DNA from 3 places in the Phytobacter palmae genome. Region 2 is predicted to be linked to each of the others. Evidence: predicted binding sites of a transcription regulator. Region 2 holds the regulator's gene; each other region holds the start of a gene.
The links. The regulator PhoB, encoded in region 2, activates phosphate uptake and scavenging genes when phosphate is short. The targets are predictions, from matches to a motif close to CTGTCATAAAACTGNCNNAT.

Region 1 (6,700 bases), on a different contig from region 2:
TGCTGCATGTTGTGGGTGACGATTACCACGGTGTAATCCTGCTTCAACTCGGTGATCAATTCTTCGATACGACCAGTCGAAATGGGGTCCAGTGCCGAGCAAGGTTCGTCCAGCAATAAGACTTCCGGACGGATCGCAATCCCGCGGGCAATACACAGACGCTGCTGCTGACCACCGGAAAGAGAGTACCCGCTCTGGTGCAATTTATCCTTGGTTTCGTTCCATAATGCGGCCTTGGTCAAGGCCCATTGCACACGTTCGTCCATATCGGCGCGAGAGAGTTTTTCAAACAGACGCACACCGAAGGCGATGTTGTCGTAAATTGACATCGGGAACGGCGTTGGCTTCTGGAAAACCATCCCAACTTTTGCACGCAGCAGGGCGATGTCCTGGGTATTGGTGAGGATGTTATCCCCATCCAGCAGAATCTCGCCTTCTGCACGTTGCTCCGGATACAGTTCAAACATTTTATTGAATGTACGCAGCAGCGTAGACTTACCGCAGCCTGACGGCCCGATAAACGCCGTTACCTGGTTTTTAGCAATGTCCAGGCTGATGTTTTTCAGGGCATGGAATTTGCCGTAATAGAAGTTCAAATCGCGAACCTGAATTTTGCCCGGCGTTGTATCAACCATACTCATTTATCTCTTTCCTCACTCGGCACCGCGTTTCACCGCGCCGTAAAAATTAGTGTTTCTTCGCCGCGAAAATGACACGCGCCAGAATGTTCAGCAACAGCACACACAGCGTGATAATCAGAACACCGGCCCAGGCCAGTTGCTGCCATTCAGCAAACGGGCTCATCGCAAACTTGAAGATGGTGACCGGTAAGTTTGCAATCGGCCTCATCATGTCCGTGCTCCAGAACTGGTTCGATAACGCGGTAAACAGCAGCGGTGCGGTTTCACCCGCGATACGCGCAACCGCCAGCAGTACGCCAGTCATGATCCCGGAGACAGAAGCTTTCACGGTAATAGCGGAAATCATCTTCCACTTCGGTGTCCCCAGCGCGTAAGCCGCTTCGCGCAGACTATCCGGCACCAGTTTCAGCATGTTCTCGGTGGTACGAATTACAATCGGCACCTGCAGCAGCGCCAGCGCAATCACACCCGCCCAGCCAGAGAAGTGTTGCATCTGCGCCACCACAATGGTGTAAACGAACAGGCCAACAACAATAGACGGTGCGGAAAGCAGAATATCGTTAATGAAGCGGATAATTTCGGCCAGAATCGATTTACGACCATACTCAGCCAGATAGATCCCCGCCATGATACCCAGTGGCGTACCAACGGCGGTCGCCCAGAAGATGAGCAGCGCGCTTCCCGCCAGCGCATTCGCCAGCCCACCACCCGCCGTATTCGGCGGCGGCGTCATTTCGGTAAAGAGCGCCAGAGACATCCCATCAAAACCACGTCCGATGGTCGACAGCAGGATCCAGACCAGCCAGAACAGACCAAATGCCATGGTTGCCATCGACAGCGTCAGAGCGATACGGTTTTTGGTACGGCGCTTAGCCTGCATCTTGCGACGGGATTCAGCCAGCTCTGCGGTGGTTTGCATTTCAAGCGTAGCCATTATCGGGCCCCCTCATTTTTCGCCAGGCGCATAATCATGAACTTTGAAATTGCCAGCACGATAAAGGTAATAACGAAGAGGATCAGCCCCAGTTCCATCAGGGCTGCAACGTGCAGACCGGATTCAGCTTCAGCGAATTCGTTCGCCAGCGCGGAGGTAATACTGTTACCGGGCATATAGAGCGATGCGCTGTCGAGCTGGTAGGTGTTACCGATGATAAAGGTCACCGCCATGGTTTCGCCCAGTGCACGCCCCAGCCCCAGCATAATGCCGCCGATAACGCCATTTTTGGTGAACGGCAGGACAATGCGCCAGATAACTTCCCAGGTGGTGCAGCCGATGCCGTAGGCAGACTCTTTCATCATCACCGGGGTTTGTTCGAATACATCACGCATAACGGCGGCGATGTACGGAATGATCATAATGGCGAGGATAACCCCCGCAGCCAGGATACCAATACCAAATGCCGGGCCAGAGAAGAGGGCACCAACAAACGGAATAGAGGACATGACGTTACCGACCGGTTCCTGGAAATATTTGGCAAACAGCGGCGCGAAAATAAACAAGCCCCACATGCCGTAAACGATACTGGGAATAGCCGCCAGCAGTTCAATTGCAATCCCAAGAGGGCGTTTCAGCCAGCCGGGCGCCAGTTCCGTCAGGAACAATGCGATACCAAAACTTACCGGAACGGCGATCAGCAACGCGATAAGGGACGTTACGAGCGTGCCGTAAATCGGCACCAGAGCACCAAAGGTTTCATTCGGCGCATCCCATTCTTTGTTCCACAAGAAGGAAAAACCAAATTTCTGGATACTCGGCCATGAGGAGAAAATCAGAGACACGATAATGCCGCCGAGCAGCAATAGCACAATCAGCGCAGCCAGTTTTACCAGCGCGCTGAAAATCATGTCACCTTTTTTACCCGGTGGGTTAAAAGCCGGCTTGGTTGCAGCCATAAGATACTCTTTACGTTAGACATCATTTTGAACGACGCCCGGTGGCAATGACGCTTACCGGGCCTACGAAAACAGCATGTTACCGAATTTTGGTAGGGCGGATAATTATCTTATCCGCCATCGTTGAGAAAACCTTGATTAGTACAGTGCTTTACCGCTGCTGTCTTTCACGTTGGTTTTCCATGCAGCGCGAATCTGTGCAACAACGCTCTCAGGCAGGGTAGCGTAGTCCAGGTCATTAGCCTGTTTGCCACCGTTTTTGTATGCCCAGTCGAAGAATTTCAGTACTTCTGCGCCCTGCTCAGGGTTTTTCTGCTCTTTGTGAACCAGGATGAAGGTGGTGGACGTAATTGGCCACACATCAGCACCTTTTTGGTTGGTCAGGTCTTGCGCGAAAGATTTGCTCCAGTCGATGTTTTTCGTCGCATTGGAGAAGCTTTCTTCGGTCGGGCTAACCGGCTTGCCATCAGCAGACAGCAACTTTGTGTAAGTCAGGTTATTCTGCTTAGCATAAGCATATTCAACATAACCAATTGAGCCCGGCAGGCGTTGTACGAATGCCGCGATACCGTCGTTACCTTTACCGCCCAGACCGGTCGGCCAGTTAACAGTAGAGCCAGCGCCGACAGATGATTTCCACTCTTCGTTAACTTTTGCCAGGTAGCTGGTAAACACGAAAGAGGTACCAGAACCATCAGCGCGACGCACGACAGCGATGTTCTGAGAAGGCAGTTTTTTACCCGGGTTCAGCTTAGCAATTGCCGCGTCATCCCATTTTTTGATTTTGCCCAGGTAGATATCGCCCAGTGTTTTACCATCCAGCACCAGCTCGCCAGATTTGAAACCTTCCAGGTTAACAGCCAGGACAACGCCACCGATAACAGTCGGGAACTGGAACAGGCCTTCCTGAGCCAGTTTATCGTCAGCCAGCGGAGCATCAGAAGCGCCGAAGTCAACGGTATTTGCAGTGATCTGTTTTACGCCGCCAGAAGAACCGATACCCTGGTAGTTAACCTTGTTACCCGTTTCTTTTTGGTAGGTATCAGCCCATTTGGCATACACCGGCGCCGGGAAAGTTGCACCCGCACCTGTCAGGCTTGCAGCGGCGTTAACTGCAAATGCACTCAGTGAAAAGGTCGCGGCGACAACAGTTGCGACAGTGGTACGCATAACGTTCATAATGTCTCCTGCAAGAATCGTAAATCGTTGTTTAAGTGGCTACGACGAGCAAAATAGGACACTTTGATGACAGTTATATGCAATGATTGTTACTGTTTGATGACAACGACGGTTTTCACATTGATTAACCGTATCTTGTATGATTTATCAGCAAGATAACGTGTTTAATGACAGTGAGATGTCAGCAAGATTTTCGTTTTATGACATTAAGAAAGTAGTAGATGCCAGCGAGATGTCCCAGCAAAAAGCGACAAAAAATAGCCGTAGATCAATTCATTTGCGTCCGGGTTGCGTCAATGCCTGACGCCGATAATGCGCAATTCGGAGTGAAACTCGCCACTGTATCAGTTTCGTCAGTTCTGGCCCGTTCATGACCTGCCGTGCTAGCCATAAGAGAAGTAAACTCCCGCCCCAACAACCGACACTTAACCAGGAGAAAGAGGCAAACAACAGCCATCCTGCCACCAGCACATTGCAAACACATAACAGCGACCAGACGGCTAAAAATAATCTCAGCGATAGTGCTCTGCCTTTATCCGCACCTGATAACGCCACCACAAGCAGAACAAAGACAACAAGGCCTGCGATAACGCCCCAGCCACCGGTAACGGTTCTGAACGCAATCGCAAGACCGGCATAGCTCAACAGCAATGTATAAAACAACACCAATATGCTGCCGAAATAGGTCGTTCCACGGATGTAGTAAGCCTTCGGCATTTCCTGAAAGGCCTCCGCCAGCTGTTTTAACTGGGCAAGTTTACGGCCTGATATCCCTGCGTCGACCTTGTCGCAGTAGTCGACGAGCGCCAAAAATTTGAGCCCGATTATGCGTTTCAACAGATTCATCATCCTGAAAAAAAAGAGGCTGCCACCAGGCAACCTCTTTTATGCGTTATGACGTGCTTACGACTTTATTCCACGGTCACCGATTTTGCCAGGTTACGCGGCTGATCCACATCAGTGCCTTTAATCAGCGCAACGTGATAGGCCAGCAACTGTAGCGGAACAGTGTAGAAGATAGGGGCAATAACTTCATCAACATGCGGCATATCAATGATATGCATGGTATCGCTGCTGACAAAGCCTGCATCCTGATCGGCGAAAACATACAGGACACCGCCACGTGCGCGGACTTCTTCAATGTTGGATTTCAATTTTTCCAACAGTTCATTGTTCGGCGCAATGACGATAACCGGCATATCATCATCAATCAGGGCCAGTGGGCCATGTTTCAGTTCACCAGCGGCATATGCTTCTGCATGAATATAGGAGATCTCTTTGAGCTTCAGCGCGCCTTCCAGGGCGATTGGGTACTGATCGCCACGACCAAGGAACAAGGCGTGATGCTTGTCAGAGAAGTCCTCTGCCAACTGCGCGATGCGTTTATCCTGAGACAGCATCTGTTCAATACGGCTCGGCAGCGTCTGCAGACCATGGACAATACTATGTTCGACAGAGGCATCCAGCCCTTTCAGATGGCTCAGTTTTGCCACCAGCATCAGCAGCACGGTTAACTGAGTCGTGAAGGCTTTGGTTGAAGCCACGCCAATTTCCGTACCCGCATTGGTCATGATGGACAGATCGGATTCACGCACCAGCGAAGAGCCAGGAACGTTACAGATAGCCAGCGATCCCAGATAGCCCAGCTCTTTAGAGAGACGCAGCCCCGCCAGCGTGTCTGCCGTTTCACCAGACTGAGAAAGCGTGATCATAAGGCTATTGCGACGCACGGCAGATTTGCGGTAACGGAACTCGGAAGCGATTTCGACATCGCACGGGATACCGGCCAGCGATTCAAACCAATAACGAGACACCATGCCGGAGTTGTACGAGGTACCACAGGCGATGATCTGGATGTGCTCAACCTTGCTCAACAGATCATTAGCGTGTGAGCCCAGCTCGCTTAAATCTACTTCACCGTGGCTAATGCGCCCGGTCAGGGTGTTTTTAATCGCATTCGGCTGTTCGTAAATCTCTTTTTGCATATAGTGACGGTAAGCGCCTTTGTCGCCCGCGTCATATTGCAGATTGGATTCGATCTCCTGCCGCTTAACCAGCCCGCCCGTTTTATCAAACACCGTCACGCTACGGCGTGTTACCTCAGCAATATCCCCTTCTTCAAGGAAGATAAAGCGACGAGTTACCGGCAGCAGAGCCAGTTGATCGGAAGCGATAAAGTTTTCACCCATACCCAGCCCGATAACCATCGGACTGCCAGAACGTGCAGCCAGCAGAGTGCCTGGATCGCGGGAATCCATGATCACTGTGCCGTACGCGCCGCGCAGTTGCGGAATAGTACGCAGTACAGCATCACGCAGCGTACCGCCTTGTGCCAGCTCCCAGTGCACTAAATGAGCAATCACTTCTGTATCGGTCTCAGAAACAAAAGTGTAGCCACGCGCTTTCAACTCTTCGCGCAGCGGTTCGTGGTTTTCAATAATGCCGTTGTGTACTACAACGATGTGTTCAGACACATGCGGGTGTGCGTTGCCCTCGGAAGGTTCACCGTGAGTCGCCCAACGGGTGTGAGCGATACCGGTACCACCGTGTAACGGATGTTCTTCTGCGGCCTGAGCCAGCATCTGTACTTTACCGAGACGACGCAGACGGGTCATATGACCTTCTGCATCAACCACTGCCAGACCGGCAGAGTCATAGCCACGGTATTCCAGGCGACGTAAGCCTTCCAGAAGGATTTCAGCAATATCACGCTGCGCAACTGCGCCAACAATTCCACACATAATTAAATTTCCTGATTATGGCATTGTGCCATGCGTTGTCGCTGACCTGTTTTCACCCTTCTTCTTTCACGTTATAACTGCGTTGGCTGCATGTATTCGCCACGTTCACTTATCTCAGTAAGCGCCCATGACCTATACATTTACCGCCTTGCCACAACACGAAATCTGTTGGGTAATGCCCTTTACGGGCGCCCCGAGCCTTGTAGAGAGTGGGGTTATTTTTATGGTACTGCTTATCGGGCGGGG
Region 2 (6,700 bases):
CGCTACCGCCAGTTTGCCGGGAACGAGCTTTATCGACCCGGTAAAAGCGCTCTGTCAGACGTGGAATATGTTCAGGTCCAATTCCCGGGCCCGTATCTTCAACGATAAACTGCGCGCCAGAGGTCGCGCGCTGCCAGCGCACGGTAATGTGTGTTCCCGCTGGCGTATGGTTCACGGCGTTATAGACCAGATTCGAAATCGCGCTGCGTAGTTGATCCTCATTACCCAGCACTTTCAGGCCATTGTCGACGACGAATTCAAGCTCATGTTTCTTTTGGCTTAATGTCTGCGCCTCGCGCTCAACAACACGCAGCATCATCGGCACATCAATAATCTCATTCGGCGGTAACGTCGGCGCCGCTTCTATTTTGGATAATGTCAGTAACTGTTTGACCAGGCCTTCCATTCGCGACGTCTGCTCACGCATGGTGTGCAGCGCCTTATCACGCGGCGGCCCTTCCAGCGTCTGCTCCTGCATCATTTCCAGGTAGCCCTGCAATACTGTCAGCGGTGTGCGCAGCTCGTGGCTGACATTAGCAAAAAAGTTACGTCGCGCCCCTTCAAGCTGATGCATTTGCGTCACGTCACGCGCCACCATCAATAATTGCTGCTCGCTGTAGGGCATCACACGGATCTCCAGATGGCGACCACTGTTAAGCACCAGATTAAGCGGGCGGGCGAAATCTTTCGTTTTAAGGTAGCGGGTAAATTCCGGATAACGCAGCAGGTTGAGGATGTTTTGCCCGTTATCGTCCGGCCAGCGTAAATTCAACAATTGCTGCGCCAGACCATTACACCAGAAAATCGCCCCCTCTTCGGTAATCATCACTAACGCATCAGGTAGCGACTCTGCGCCGCTACGAAAACGTTTGATCAGATTACCCAACTCGCGACGGCGTTTTTTGTTGCGCATCTGCATCTGGTGCAGACCATAAAGCAGCGGTTCCCAGCTTCCCGTCCCCGGTGGAGGAGTCATACTTTTATCGACCCACAACCACCAGGAAAGACGCATTAAGTTCCAGAAATGCCAGGCCAGTAACCCGGTGACCGCCGCCAGTAAAAACCAGGGCAGATAACCAAAGAAAGCGCCGAGCAGCGCGGCAGGTAGACAACAAAGGATGAGTTCGAGTACCAGCCTTTTCCATGACAGCCGTTCCAGCACGCGTCACGCTCCTTTCAGATTTTAGAAACGGGTCGAGAAACGATAACCCGTGCCGCGAACGGTTTGAACCATACGATCGTGGCCGCTGTGTTCCAGCGCTTTACGCAGTCGGCGAATATGAACATCCACCGTGCGGTCTTCTACATACACATTCGTTCCCCAGACATGATTCAGCAGCTGTTCGCGGCTATAAACACGCTCAGGATGGGTCATAAAGAAATGCAGTAGCTTAAACTCCGTCGGCCCCATGTCGAGGGGATTTTCCCCGGTCATCACACGGTGGGAGCTCGGATCAAGGCTCAGCCCCTGCATTTCAATGACTTCTTCTACCGCCATCGGGGAGATACGGCGCATGACGGCTTTAATGCGTGCCACCAGCTCCTTCGGCGAAAAGGGCTTAGTTATATAATCGTCCGCGCCCGTCTCAAGTCCGCGCACGCGGTCCTCTTCTTCGCCACGAGCGGTCAACATCATCACCGGGATATCGCGGGTCATCGCTTCACGCTTGAGGTGTTTAATGAACTGAATACCTGAGCCACCTGGCAGCATCCAGTCGAGCAAAATCAGGTCGGGCCAGGGTTCATTAAGTTGGTTCACCGCGCTGTCATAATCTTCCGCTTCGACAGGTTGAAAGCCGTTTTGTTCGAGCACGAAGCACACCATCTCACGGATTGGCGCTTCGTCTTCTACGACCAGAATGCGTCTTGCCATAATTTGCCCTGTTTAATTTGAGTCATCAGCTAAGTGCGGCGCCATTATGCGTCACTTTTGTGACAGATTTATGAAACAAATGACCAACAGGTGACCCAAGCCTTTGTTTTATGACAGTGGGAAATTCTTTCACTGGCGGCTCGAGTGTCCCTGAATGTTATAATCGCGTTTACGCTTTTTTGCCACGGAACCGCTATGCGCATCCTTCATACTTCGGACTGGCACCTGGGTCAGAACTTCTACAGTAAAAGCCGCGCCGCTGAGCACGACGCCTTCCTCACCTGGCTACTGGCCACCGCTGAGGAGCATATGGTCGACGCCATTATTGTTGCTGGCGACATCTTTGATACTGGCTCCCCACCCAGCTATGCGCGTGAGCTTTACAACCGTTTTGTGGTGAAATTGCAGCAAACGGGGTGTCATCTGGTAGTACTGGCGGGGAATCATGATTCAGTAGCCACCCTTAATGAATCGAAAGATATTCTCGCGTGGCTAAAAACTACCGTTGTCGCCAGCGCGGGCAGCGCGCCTTTTTATTTGCCGCTGCGTGATGGCTCGCCCGGTGCGATTTTCTGCCCGGTGCCCTTTTTACGTCCGCGCGACATCATGACCAGCCAGGCGGGACTCTCCGGGCAGGAAAAACAGCTACATTTGCTGCAAGCCATCACCAATTACTATCAGCAGCAATACCAGGCCGCCTGCGAATTACGCGGTGACAGAGTGCTGCCGATAATCGCCAGCGGGCATCTGACCACCGTTGGCGCCAGTAAAAGTGACGCCGTTCGTGACATCTATATCGGTACGCTGGATGCCTTCCCCGCGCAAAACTTTCCGCCTGCGGATTACATCGCGCTTGGCCATATTCACCGTCCGCAAAAGCCAGGCGGACACGAGCATATCCGCTACAGCGGCTCGCCTATCGCCCTAAGCTTCGATGAAACCGGAAACAGCAAATATGTCAATCTGGTGACATTTGCAGCAGGAAAACTGGCGGATGTGACAGCGCTGGAAGTCCCTGTTACACAGCAAATGGCGGTCATTAAGGGCGACCTTGCGTCGATTCGTCAGCAGCTTGAGCAGTGGCGCGGCGGCCCAACCGACGCCCCCGTGTGGCTGGATATTGAGATCGCGACAGAGGATTATCTAAGCGACATGCAGCGAAAAATTCAGGCATTGACCGCCGATTTGCCAGTGGAGGTATTGCTGGTTCGCCGCAGCCGCGAACAGCGGGAGCGCATCCTCGCGGGGGAGCGCCGCGAAACCTTGAGCGAGTTAAAAGTGGAAGAGGTTTTCGCTCGTCGCCTGGCACAGGAGGAGCTCGATGATGTCCAGATTGCCCGCCTGCAGTCGCTCTTTTTCGAAACGCTCCACTCGTTTAATCAGGAGCATGACGCATGAAAATCCTCAGCCTACGCCTGAAAAACCTTAACTCATTAAAAGGTGAGTGGAAGATTGACTTCACCGCCGAACCCTTTGCCAGTAACGGCCTTTTTGCCATTACCGGACCAACCGGCGCCGGGAAAACGACCCTGCTGGATGCCATCTGCCTGGCGCTCTATCACGAAACACCGCGCCTGAATACCGTTTCGCAATCGCAGAATGATCTGATGACCCGCGATACCGCCGATTGTCTGGCAGAAGTCGAGTTTGAAGTTAAAGAGGTCGCTTATCGCGCGTTCTGGAGCCAGAGCCGTGCGCGTAATCAGCCGGACGGCAATTTACAGGTTCCACGTGTAGAGCTGGCCCGCTGTGCGGACGGCAAGATCCTCGCCGACAAGGTGAAAGATAAACTGGAGCTAACCGCTGCCTTAACCGGGCTGGATTATGGCCGTTTCACCCGCTCAATGTTGCTCTCCCAGGGGCAATTCGCCGCGTTTCTCAACGCCAGGCCGAAAGAACGTGCGGAACTGCTCGAAGAGCTGACCGGCACCGAAATCTATGGGCAAATCTCCGCCAATGTATTTGAAAAACATAAAGTCGCCAAAATCGAGCTTGAGAAATTGCAGGCGCAGGCCGAGGGCGTCGTGCTGCTTACCGATGAGCAGCGGGAATCCCTGAATGCAAGTGTGCAGGCGCTCACTGACGAGGAACAGCGGTTGTCAGACGGGCAGCGTATTGTGCAGGCGCAACTGGACTGGCTTATTCGCAGCGGTGAACTGCAAACCGCCTGTGACCAGGCACAAAAAGCCCGGCAACGGGCACAGCAGGCACGTGTTGCCGCCGAACCGCAGCTGGCGCGGCTGGCGCGAGTGCAACCAGCCCTGCAACTGCGGCCCGTCTGGGAACGGTTACTCGATCAACGCAAAGCGCAGGACAGCAGTCGTCGCCAGAATGAAGAAGTGAATACTCGCTTACAGGCGAAACTGGCGCTACGGGCGCAGATTCGCGCGAGCGCCGCACACCAGCATCAGGCGTTGATGGCCTCGCAAAAAACGCTCTCGCTGTGGCTTGAAGACAACAAACGCTTTCAGCGCTGGCAGAACGAATTAACCGGCTGGCGGGCGATGCTAAACCAGCAGGAAGATGACAAAAAGCCGTGGCATTCTCTGCAGGAACGCATTCAACAAAACGAACACAAATTACGTAACCTGATGACCGTCTCGCTGGAGATGAGCAGCGACGAGGTTAATGCGGCGATGACGCTCTGTGCGCAGAACCGCCCGCTGCGCCAGCGTCTGACCGCGCTGCATGCACGTTTTGCCCCGCTGCAAAAACATCTCGCCCAGCGTCAGCAAAGCCTGAGCGAACTCAAAGCTGAGCAGGAAAAACTGACTGCCGAGCTGGCGCGTAAGCGCGAGCTGTACAAAGAAAAAAACCAGTCGCTGACGGATATCCGCGCCCTTTGTGAGCTGGAAGACCGCATCCACAGTCTGGAAACCGAACGTGCCCGTCTGCAACCGGGTCATCCTTGTCCGCTTTGTGGTTCGACGGCGCACCCTGCGATTGCCGAATATCAGGCTATCGTCCCCGGTGTGAACCATGCCCGCCGCGATGCGCTGGATCTCGAAGTACGCCAGATAAAAGAAGATGGCGTGGCGCTCGGTGAACGGCTGAAAGGGATAAGTGAGCGTATTGAAAAAGATGACCGCGAAGCAAAGTCCCTTCAGGAGCAGGAGCAAACGCTGACAAACGAGTGGCAGGAACTGTGCCTGACGTTGAACATCACCCTGCGACCGCAGCATGACATCTCCAGTTGGCTGAGCGCGCAGGATGCCTACGAACATCAGCTCTATCAGTTGAGCCAGCGCCTGACATTACAAAGCCAGATCACTGAATTGCGTCAGCAAGTTCAGCAATACCAGCAGGCGGCCGAAGCGCGCCGGGCGAGTCTGGCCGCCATGCTCGAGCCGCTGGGGTTAACGCTACCGCCAGAAGGTGAAGAGGCACAATGGCTGGCAGCACGCACGGCGGAAGCCGAACTCTGGCAGGAAAAACAGAGCGCATTTAGCGCATTGCACGAGCAGATTGCACTGCTGACGCCGCTTCTCGACACCCTGCCGGAAGAAGCTGTCCCGGCAGAGATAAAAACCGTTGCCTTAGATAACTGGCGGCAGGTACATAATGATTGCGTGTCACTACACAGCCAGTGGCAAACGCTGCAACAGCAGCTAAGGCATGAGACGGAACGTCTGGCAGAGCTGGAGAAACAGTTTGCCGATGCGCTGGCAAACAGTGAATTTGCCGATCAGCAGGCCTTTCTGGATGCGCTGTTGAGCGACGACGAGCGCACGCGCCTTGAGCAGCTTCGTCAGCGTCTCGACAGTGACGAGCAGCAGGCACAGGCACTGGTCGCCAGCGCTGAACAGGCATTAGCCACACATACCGCGCAGCCTCCCGCCGCCCTGAGTGACGATACTGATACTGAAAAGTCCCGTGAAGCGCTGACATTGCTGGCGCGCCAGCTACGCGAGAATACCACCCGCCAGGGGGAGTGCCGTCAGCAACTAAAACAGGATGCGGACAACCGCCAGCGTCTGCAGGCGCTGATGCTGGACATTGAACGTGCGGCATTGCGCTGCGACGACTGGGGGCATCTGAACGCGCTGATTGGTTCAAAAGAAGGGGATAAGTTCCGTAAATTCGCCCAGGGGTTAACCCTCGATAATCTGGTGTGGCTGGCCAACAATCAGTTGAATCGCCTGCACGGGCGCTATCTGCTTAAACGTAAAGTCAGCGAGGCGCTGGAGCTGGAGGTCGTTGATACCTGGCAGGCTGATGCGATACGTGATACCCGCACGCTTTCCGGTGGTGAGAGCTTCCTGGTAAGCCTTGCGCTGGCACTGGCGCTGTCGGATCTGGTCAGCCATAAAACCCGCATCGATTCGCTGTTCCTGGATGAAGGTTTCGGCACACTGGACAGCGAAACACTGGATACCGCGCTGGATGCTCTCGACGCGCTGAACGCCAGCGGGAAAACCATCGGCGTGATCAGTCACGTGGAGGCAATGAAGGAGCGAATTCCGGTGCAGATTAAGGTCAGGAAAATTAATGGCCTGGGCTACAGCAAGCTGGATAGCACGTTTTCAGTACCGCACGCGTAACCGCAAAAACCCGGATGCGGCGCAGGCGCCTTATCCGGGCTACGGCTTTGTAGCCCCGGTAAGCGCAAAGCCACCGGGGAAATCCTTTATTTACGCCTGCGGCCACAGCCATGCTGCGCCGCGTACGCCGCTGGAATCCCCGTGCAGCGCTTTGCGAATCGGGGTTTCACACTCGCCGCCGAATACCCAGTTTTTCACCAGATTCGGCACGGTTTTATAAAGGCGTTCGACATTGCTCATCCCGCCGCCGAGCACAATCACATCCGGGTCGAGAATATTCACCACA
Region 3 (6,700 bases), on a different contig from region 2:
GCGGACGCGCTGGAAATGGCTTGCGCCACAGGCGGCCAGACCACGCACGGGACGGTCATTAGCGCTCTCAATCGCTTCGTAGAACAGCTTGGTCAGACTCCCAACGGTATGCAGCGTGAGCGCCAGGAAGCCGGGGATCACGCCAATGCCAAAGGCCATCACAAAGATAACTGCCCACGCCAGCTCCGGCATAGTCCGTAAAAATGCCACCAGCGCACGGACAGCAAAACGCACCAGCGGCGGCGACCAGGTGTTTCCCGCCGCCAGAAATGCGAGTGCCGTTGCTGCGACAAACGATATCAGCGTAGCCGCCAGCGCCAGTTGCAGGGTTTCCTGAATAAGCGGGAGCTGAAAAGGCAGGCGATAGCCCCAGTAAGCCAGCGACCCTCTGGTGTGACTGTCGGCAAAAAGTGTGGACAGATGCAACGTCGGCACGGTCTCCAGCATATAGTCGAAAAAATTTGGCAGCGAATGCCAGATGGTGTTGAGGTTAAATTCCGCGGCGTTTCCGGCGGCAAAATAGAGTACAAGCAGCACCAGCGACCAGGTGATTGTGTCGCGTTTCTGGCGCATTCTGATGTTCTGGTAATACTGCTCAAAGGAGGTATTCGATCTGTTCATGGCTAACCGGTTACAGGCGGATATAACAATCGAACAAAAGCCCCGGACGCTCAGCCAGGGGCTCTATTTTCAACGCAAGCTGGCGTGAATTAACGTGCATTCACCAGTTCACGTTTCATATCGATAATCTGTTTGAAATCTTCCACGCTCCCCGGGCCGATATGCTGGGTGCCGCCCATGGCCTTGACAAAGCAGGCATGATTGTCGGTATCGAGTTTTTTGATAGCGGTAATCACTTTAGCCTTGAAGTCAGCTGGCAGGCTGTTGCTGACCAGGATAGGGCCGTTCGGGATTAGCGGTGATTTCCAGATAATGCGGATCTGCTTCATCAGATCAGGGTGATCCATACGAATCAGACGGTTAAATGCGCCCACGCTGTAGCCAGCGTTATAGTCACCGACCATCGATGTCCAGGTTACTGCGCCCGCGAACTGGTTATTCAGCACGCCCAGAATGTCCTGCTCGTGGCCGCCGGAGAAGGTGACGCTGGAGAAAAAGTTATTGTATTTATTATCAACATTACCGCCGAACTGCTGTTTGAACGTCTGGTTCGGGATCAGGAAACCTGAGGTGGAATCCGGGTCAGCGAAGCCGAACGCTTTGCCTTTCAGGTCTTCCAGTTTCTGATACGGGCTGTCTGCTTTGACGATAACCACAGAATAATAGCCGCGCGACTGATCTTTATCGTCCACGGCGATCCCCACAATATCCACCGCTTTCGGGTTGTTGATATAGACAGAGGCATAAGATGAAGGCGACATACTTAGCACCACGTCAACTTTCCCGCCCAATAGCCCCTGAATAACGCCAGAGTAGTCAGAGGAGTTACGCAATTTGGTGTCAACGCTCAGCTCCTTGTCCAGAAACTCCTTTACGCACTGGTTATCACCAATTTGCTGGGTGGCGTTCTGCCCGCCGAGGATACCCAGATTTAATTCCTTCGGTTGTTCAGCCGCGCCCACCTGCCACGCCAGCAGAAGACCTGTCATCAATGCCGATAAACGTAATGCGCCTGAAATTTGCTTTTTCATTGTCATTGCCTGTGTTGTCTCAATTGAAGGAAGAATTAATGCAGCTGACTGATTTCATCACCATAAAGAGTGTGCAAAACATCCTGCGTCAGCAGAGAAGGGGAGGCGTCAAAAACAATGCGTCCCTGTGAAACGCCGATAACGCGCGTGCAGTATTCCTTCACCAGCTCCACGGAATGCAGATTTACCATCACGCTGATTCCCTGTTCACTCACTTCACGCAGCACGCGCATAATGCGCTGCGTATTTTTAGGGTCCAGCGAGGCGACGGGTTCATCCGCCAGTAGAATCGAAGGGTTCTGAATTAAAGCCCGACAAATCGCCACGCGTTGCATCTGACCGCCGGAGAGCGTTTCCGCGCGTTGCAGCGCGTGCGGCAGCATGTTGAGCCACTCCAGCAGCGCAATAGCTTTCGCACGGTCTTCGGCGGTGAAGACTTTGAACAAGGATTTAAAGGTTGAGGTCTGGCTGAGCCTGCCCAGGAGTACGTTAGTCAGCACGTCGAGACGCGGCACCAGGCAAAAGTCCTGAAAAATCATGCCGCACTGGCTGCGCCACTGACTCAACTCGCGGCCTTTAAGACGGGAAACGTCACGGGGTGTACCGGCATCTGGGAAACTCAGGATTTCACCGGATGTCGCGCTGTGTGTTCCGTTAAGCACATGCAGCAGGGTGGACTTCCCGGCCCCGGAGCGGCCAATCACGCCGACCATCTCACCGCTGTGCAGGTCAAAGCTGATGTCCTGCAACACCGTCTGATGGTTGTTATAGGCTTTGCTTAAATTTCTGACGCTCAACACCTTATGCAGCGGGGCACTGTGCAAGTGGTGTGACAATGGCGCCAGGGTTTCCGGGAGTTCTGCCAGTGCACTGTTCATGTCTCATCCAGATTTATCACGAGGATGCCCAACATTAAGGGTATGGCGTGTGATCGTTTTATGATGAAACAGAGAACAAATAATGAACGGGAGAAAAGATGTCCTGCGCGTAAGCGCATTGAAAAGGTATCAAAAAGGAGAATTCAGGCCTGTCGTTGGGCCGCTGTAACGTCTGGACATTGCCCCCCGGAACGGCGCAACTGTATCCGGCTATATGCGCAGCGACGCGAAACGCACTATTCAGAATGTATAGATTTGTGCTCTTTTCTTGACGCCACGTTGACAAACATTTGCCTGGTCAGTAATTTCGTTTGTAATTATTGACCAGGCAAATACTATGAAAGACGTTGCAGAAACACCTAACCCGAAACTCCACCTTGGCTTGCTGATTCATCTGGCAAACCAGTTTAAAGATCAGCTTATCAGCCACTATTTTGCTGACACTGATATCACCGCTGCGCAATTTAAAGTCCTGATCAGTATCTACAAAGGTTTCAACAGCCCCCTCGAAGTCAGCAAAAATTTGCTGATGGATGCCGGGGCCATGAGCCGGATGCTCGAGCGGATGGTGAAGCGGGATCTGATCCTGCGAAACCCGAATCCGGAAGACAAACGTCAGGTCATTCTGGCGCTGACCGCGAAGGGGCAGGCTCTCTGCGATCGTTTTCAGAATGAGGCGCTGGCCTCGATTCTGAGTTCGCTCACTGCCCGTCTGACCCCGGAAGAGTCACGCCTGCTGGTACAACTGCTGATCAAAATGCTGCCAGACGAGGCCACCAAACCCCATCGTTAAGCTGTCCTGTATAAGGTTACGATAAAGATGCAAAATTCATCTGCACAACCGGAACGCGCGCCCAGTAAACGTAAGCGCAACTTCGCCATACTGCTGGTTCTCCTGGTGCTCATTGCGGCAGGGTGTCTGGCATGGTACTTCCTCTATGCCCGTTATTACGAAACCACTGACGATGCCTATGTCAATGCCAACCTCGTAACCCTGACCCCGCAAATTGCCGGAACGGTTACCCAGGTCGCCGTTGATGAAGGGGATTACGTCACCAAAGGCCAGCCGCTGGTATTACTCGACCCAAGCGACACGCAAATAGCGCTGCAACAGGCGGAAGCCAACCTGGCAAGTACTGTGCGTCAGGTTCGTGGTCTGTATAGCACCGCCGATAACTACCGCGCTCAGGTGGCGGCGAAAAAAGTGGCCCTGCAAACCGCGCAGAACGACTTCGCGCGGCGACAGAAGATTTTTGCCACCGGGGCGATTGCGGCAGAAGATATGTCTCACTATCGCGATGCCGTGGCCACCGCCCAGAGTGATTTAGCGGCGGCGCAACAGGCATTGAGTACCAACCTGGCGATGGTTGATGACACGGTCATCGACAGCCATCCGGAAATCAAAAGCGCGGTGGCGACGCTGCGTCAGCGCTATCTGGATAATGCCCGCAGTACCATTGTGGCGCCGGTAAGCGGCTTTGTGGCGAAACGCGCGGTACAACTGGGGATGCGTGTCGATTCCGGCACGACGTTGATGTCAATCGTGCCGCTGGATCAGGTGTGGGTGGATGCCAACTTCAAAGAGAGCCAGATGGACACTATGCGTCTGGGGCAGAAGGTGGTGCTGACCGCAGACCTGTACGGCGATAAAGTGGAATACCAGGGCACGATTGAGAGCTTAGGTATTGGTACGGGCAGCGCGTTCTCGTTGCTGCCTGCGCAGAACGCCAGCGGCAACTGGATCAAAATCGTTCAGCGTCTGCCGGTACGTATTACCCTCGACCCGCATGATATGGAGAAACATCCACTGCGTGTGGGGCTTTCGATGTTTGCCAAAGTGGATATCCGCGACACCGAAGGCCATCTGCAGCCGCAAAAAACGGTCGACGCGCCGCGCTTTACCACCGATGTATACCAGAACGCGCTGGATAAGGCCGATCAGATGGTGGCAAAAATCCTTCATGACAACAGTCAGGCCGTAGCGGCAAACAGCCGCTAAGTGAGGCGTTATGCAAGATAAGGCGGCGTTTACGCCCCCCAGCCTGCTGCTCGCCACTATTGCGCTGTCGCTGGCGACCTTCATGCAGGTGCTCGATACCACCATCGCTAACGTGGCGTTGCCGACCATCGCCGGCAACCTCGGCGTGAGCTCGGACCAGGGCACCTGGGTTATCACCTCGTTTGCGGTCTGCAATGCCATCGCGCTGCCGCTGACCGGATGGTTTACCCGGCGCTTTGGGCAACTAAAGCTGTTTGTCGGATCGGTTACATTGTTTACCCTGACCTCGTTCCTCTGTGGCTTTGCCCACAGCATGACCGAGCTGATTATCTTCCGCGCCTTACAGGGGTTTTTCGCAGGACCCATGTTTCCGATGTGCCAGACGCTGCTGTTGGTTATCTTCCCGACCACCAAACGCAGCATGGCGCTGGCGCTGTTATCGATGGTGACGGTGGTGGCGCCCATCGTCGGGCCGATTACCGGGGGGTGGATCACCGATAACTACTCCTGGCCGTGGATTTTCTATATCAACGTGCCGATCGGTATCTTTGCGGCCATCGTCGTATGGACGCAACTGCGTGAGCGTGAAGAGACCACCACGCACGCGCCCATTGATTACATCGGTATTATGCTGCTGGTGCTGGGCGTCGGCCTGCTGCAGGTTGTGCTGGATAAAGGCAACGATCTCGACTGGTTCTCGTCGACAGAGATCATTGTGATGTCGGTGATATCCGCTATCGCGCTGGTCTCCTTTGTGATTTGGGAACTGGGGGAGCGCCACCCGATTGTGAACCTGCGGTTGTTTGCCGATCGCAATTTCGCCATCGGCACCACCACGCTGATGCTCGGCTATGCGGCGTTCTTTGTCATCAACATCATTTTGCCGCAGTGGCTGCAAACCCAGATGGGTTACACCGCGATTTGGGCGGGGCTGGCGGCGGCGCCGATGGGCTTCCTGCCGCTGCTGCTCACCCCTATCGTTGGACGGTATGCCAACCGGGTCGATCTGCGTATTCTGGCATCGCTGTCGTTCCTGACCATGGGGGTGTCGTGCCTGCTTCGTGCGCAGTTCAACACCAGCGTTGATTTTCGTACTATCGCCGAAGTGCAGATGTTTATGGGGATTGGGGTGGCGCTGTTCTTTATGCCCATCACCACTATCGTGCTGTCAAACCTGCACGGCAATGAAGTAGCCGAAGGCTCCGGTCTGGCGACCTTCTTTCGCGTGCTGGGGGGCTCTTTTGCCTCGTCACTGACCACCTGGCTGTGGTCGCGGCGTGAGGTGTTTCACCATGCGAATCTGACAGAGAGCGTGTCGGTGTATCACCCGCCCGCCATGAATTATCTCAACAAGATGGGCGGTGTCACACAGCAGCATCTGGCCGCCGTGGATAAAACCATCGAACAGCAGGCCTATATGATGTCGACCATCGACTATTTCTGGCTGTTGGGTTGGGGCTTTATGGCGCTGGTGGTGATTATCTGGTTTGCGAAACCGCCATTTATTCGCGCCGGGGCGCCGGGAGCATCGCCTGCGGCGGGCCATTAATGAGAGTGGGGAAGGACGTTATGTTAGTGAGAAGGAGCGGTTCCGTTCACTACACAGCATTTTGAACGCGCAACCGCAGGGAGTGTAAAGGGGGCCGCGGTGGCCCCCTTTACCCGTTCAGGAAGGTGATCGTCACAGAGTTCGCCGGAGTTTTCGTGATCGGAGCCTGGGCCACTTAACTGACATGTACTGAATCATTCTCTGCATATCCCAGGCGCCAGAGCATTCATTAAACGAGAACTAAAACCACCGCCGGGCAAACTTCACGCGCTGGCTTACCACTTTTACAGGATTTTCTATGGCACCACTGTTGTCCGGTAACGATGGCCGTTTATTGCAGCATCGATCATTTGTCTCTTTCTGGCTGGCGCGCACCAGTTCAGGCTTCGGCTTTCAGATGCTTTCTATCATCGTTGGCTGGCAAATCTATTCGCAAACCCACAGTGCATTCTGGCTAGGCATGATAGGCCTGGTGCAGTTTTTTCCTTCCGTTATTCTCGCACTGCCCGCCGGGCATATCGCCGACCAGTTTGATCGCCGTCGGGTAGTGATGTTTGGTCAGGTGCTGGAGTGGTCAGCCATTGCGCTACTGGCCTGGCTGACCTGGAAGGGGGATGCCAGC

Region 1: the regulator PhoB is predicted to act here: its motif matches at 3,767-3,786, upstream of pstS (phosphate ABC transporter substrate-binding protein PstS).
Region 3: the regulator PhoB is predicted to act here: its motif matches at 2,578-2,597, upstream of phnC (phosphonate ABC transporter ATP-binding protein).

Annotation. Positions count from the first base shown of each region.
Region 1 covers NZ_JBCIVJ010000002.1:485,684-492,383, forward strand. The annotation lists gene pstB (phosphate ABC transporter ATP-binding protein PstB) at 1-641, opposite strand, end outside; gene pstA (phosphate ABC transporter permease PstA) at 688-1,575, opposite strand; gene pstC (phosphate ABC transporter permease PstC) at 1,575-2,534, opposite strand; gene pstS (phosphate ABC transporter substrate-binding protein PstS) at 2,673-3,713, opposite strand; gene AAIG39_RS04980 (hypothetical protein) at 3,987-4,559, opposite strand; gene glmS (glutamine--fructose-6-phosphate transaminase (isomerizing)) at 4,625-6,454, opposite strand.
Region 2 covers NZ_JBCIVJ010000001.1:467,133-473,832, forward strand. The annotation lists gene phoR (phosphate regulon sensor histidine kinase PhoR) at 1-1,162, opposite strand, end outside; gene phoB (phosphate response regulator transcription factor PhoB) at 1,184-1,873, opposite strand; gene sbcD (exonuclease subunit SbcD) at 2,069-3,271, shown strand; gene sbcC (exonuclease subunit SbcC) at 3,268-6,414, shown strand; gene mak (fructokinase) at 6,505-6,700, opposite strand, start outside.
Region 3 covers NZ_JBCIVJ010000009.1:24,071-30,770, forward strand. The annotation lists gene phnE (phosphonate ABC transporter, permease protein PhnE) at 1-621, opposite strand, end outside; gene phnD (phosphonate ABC transporter substrate-binding protein) at 711-1,652, opposite strand; gene phnC (phosphonate ABC transporter ATP-binding protein) at 1,688-2,530, opposite strand; gene AAIG39_RS12565 (MarR family transcriptional regulator) at 2,868-3,323, shown strand; gene AAIG39_RS12570 (efflux RND transporter periplasmic adaptor subunit) at 3,351-4,529, shown strand; gene AAIG39_RS12575 (DHA2 family efflux MFS transporter permease subunit) at 4,540-6,078, shown strand; gene AAIG39_RS12580 (MFS transporter) at 6,377-6,700, shown strand, end outside.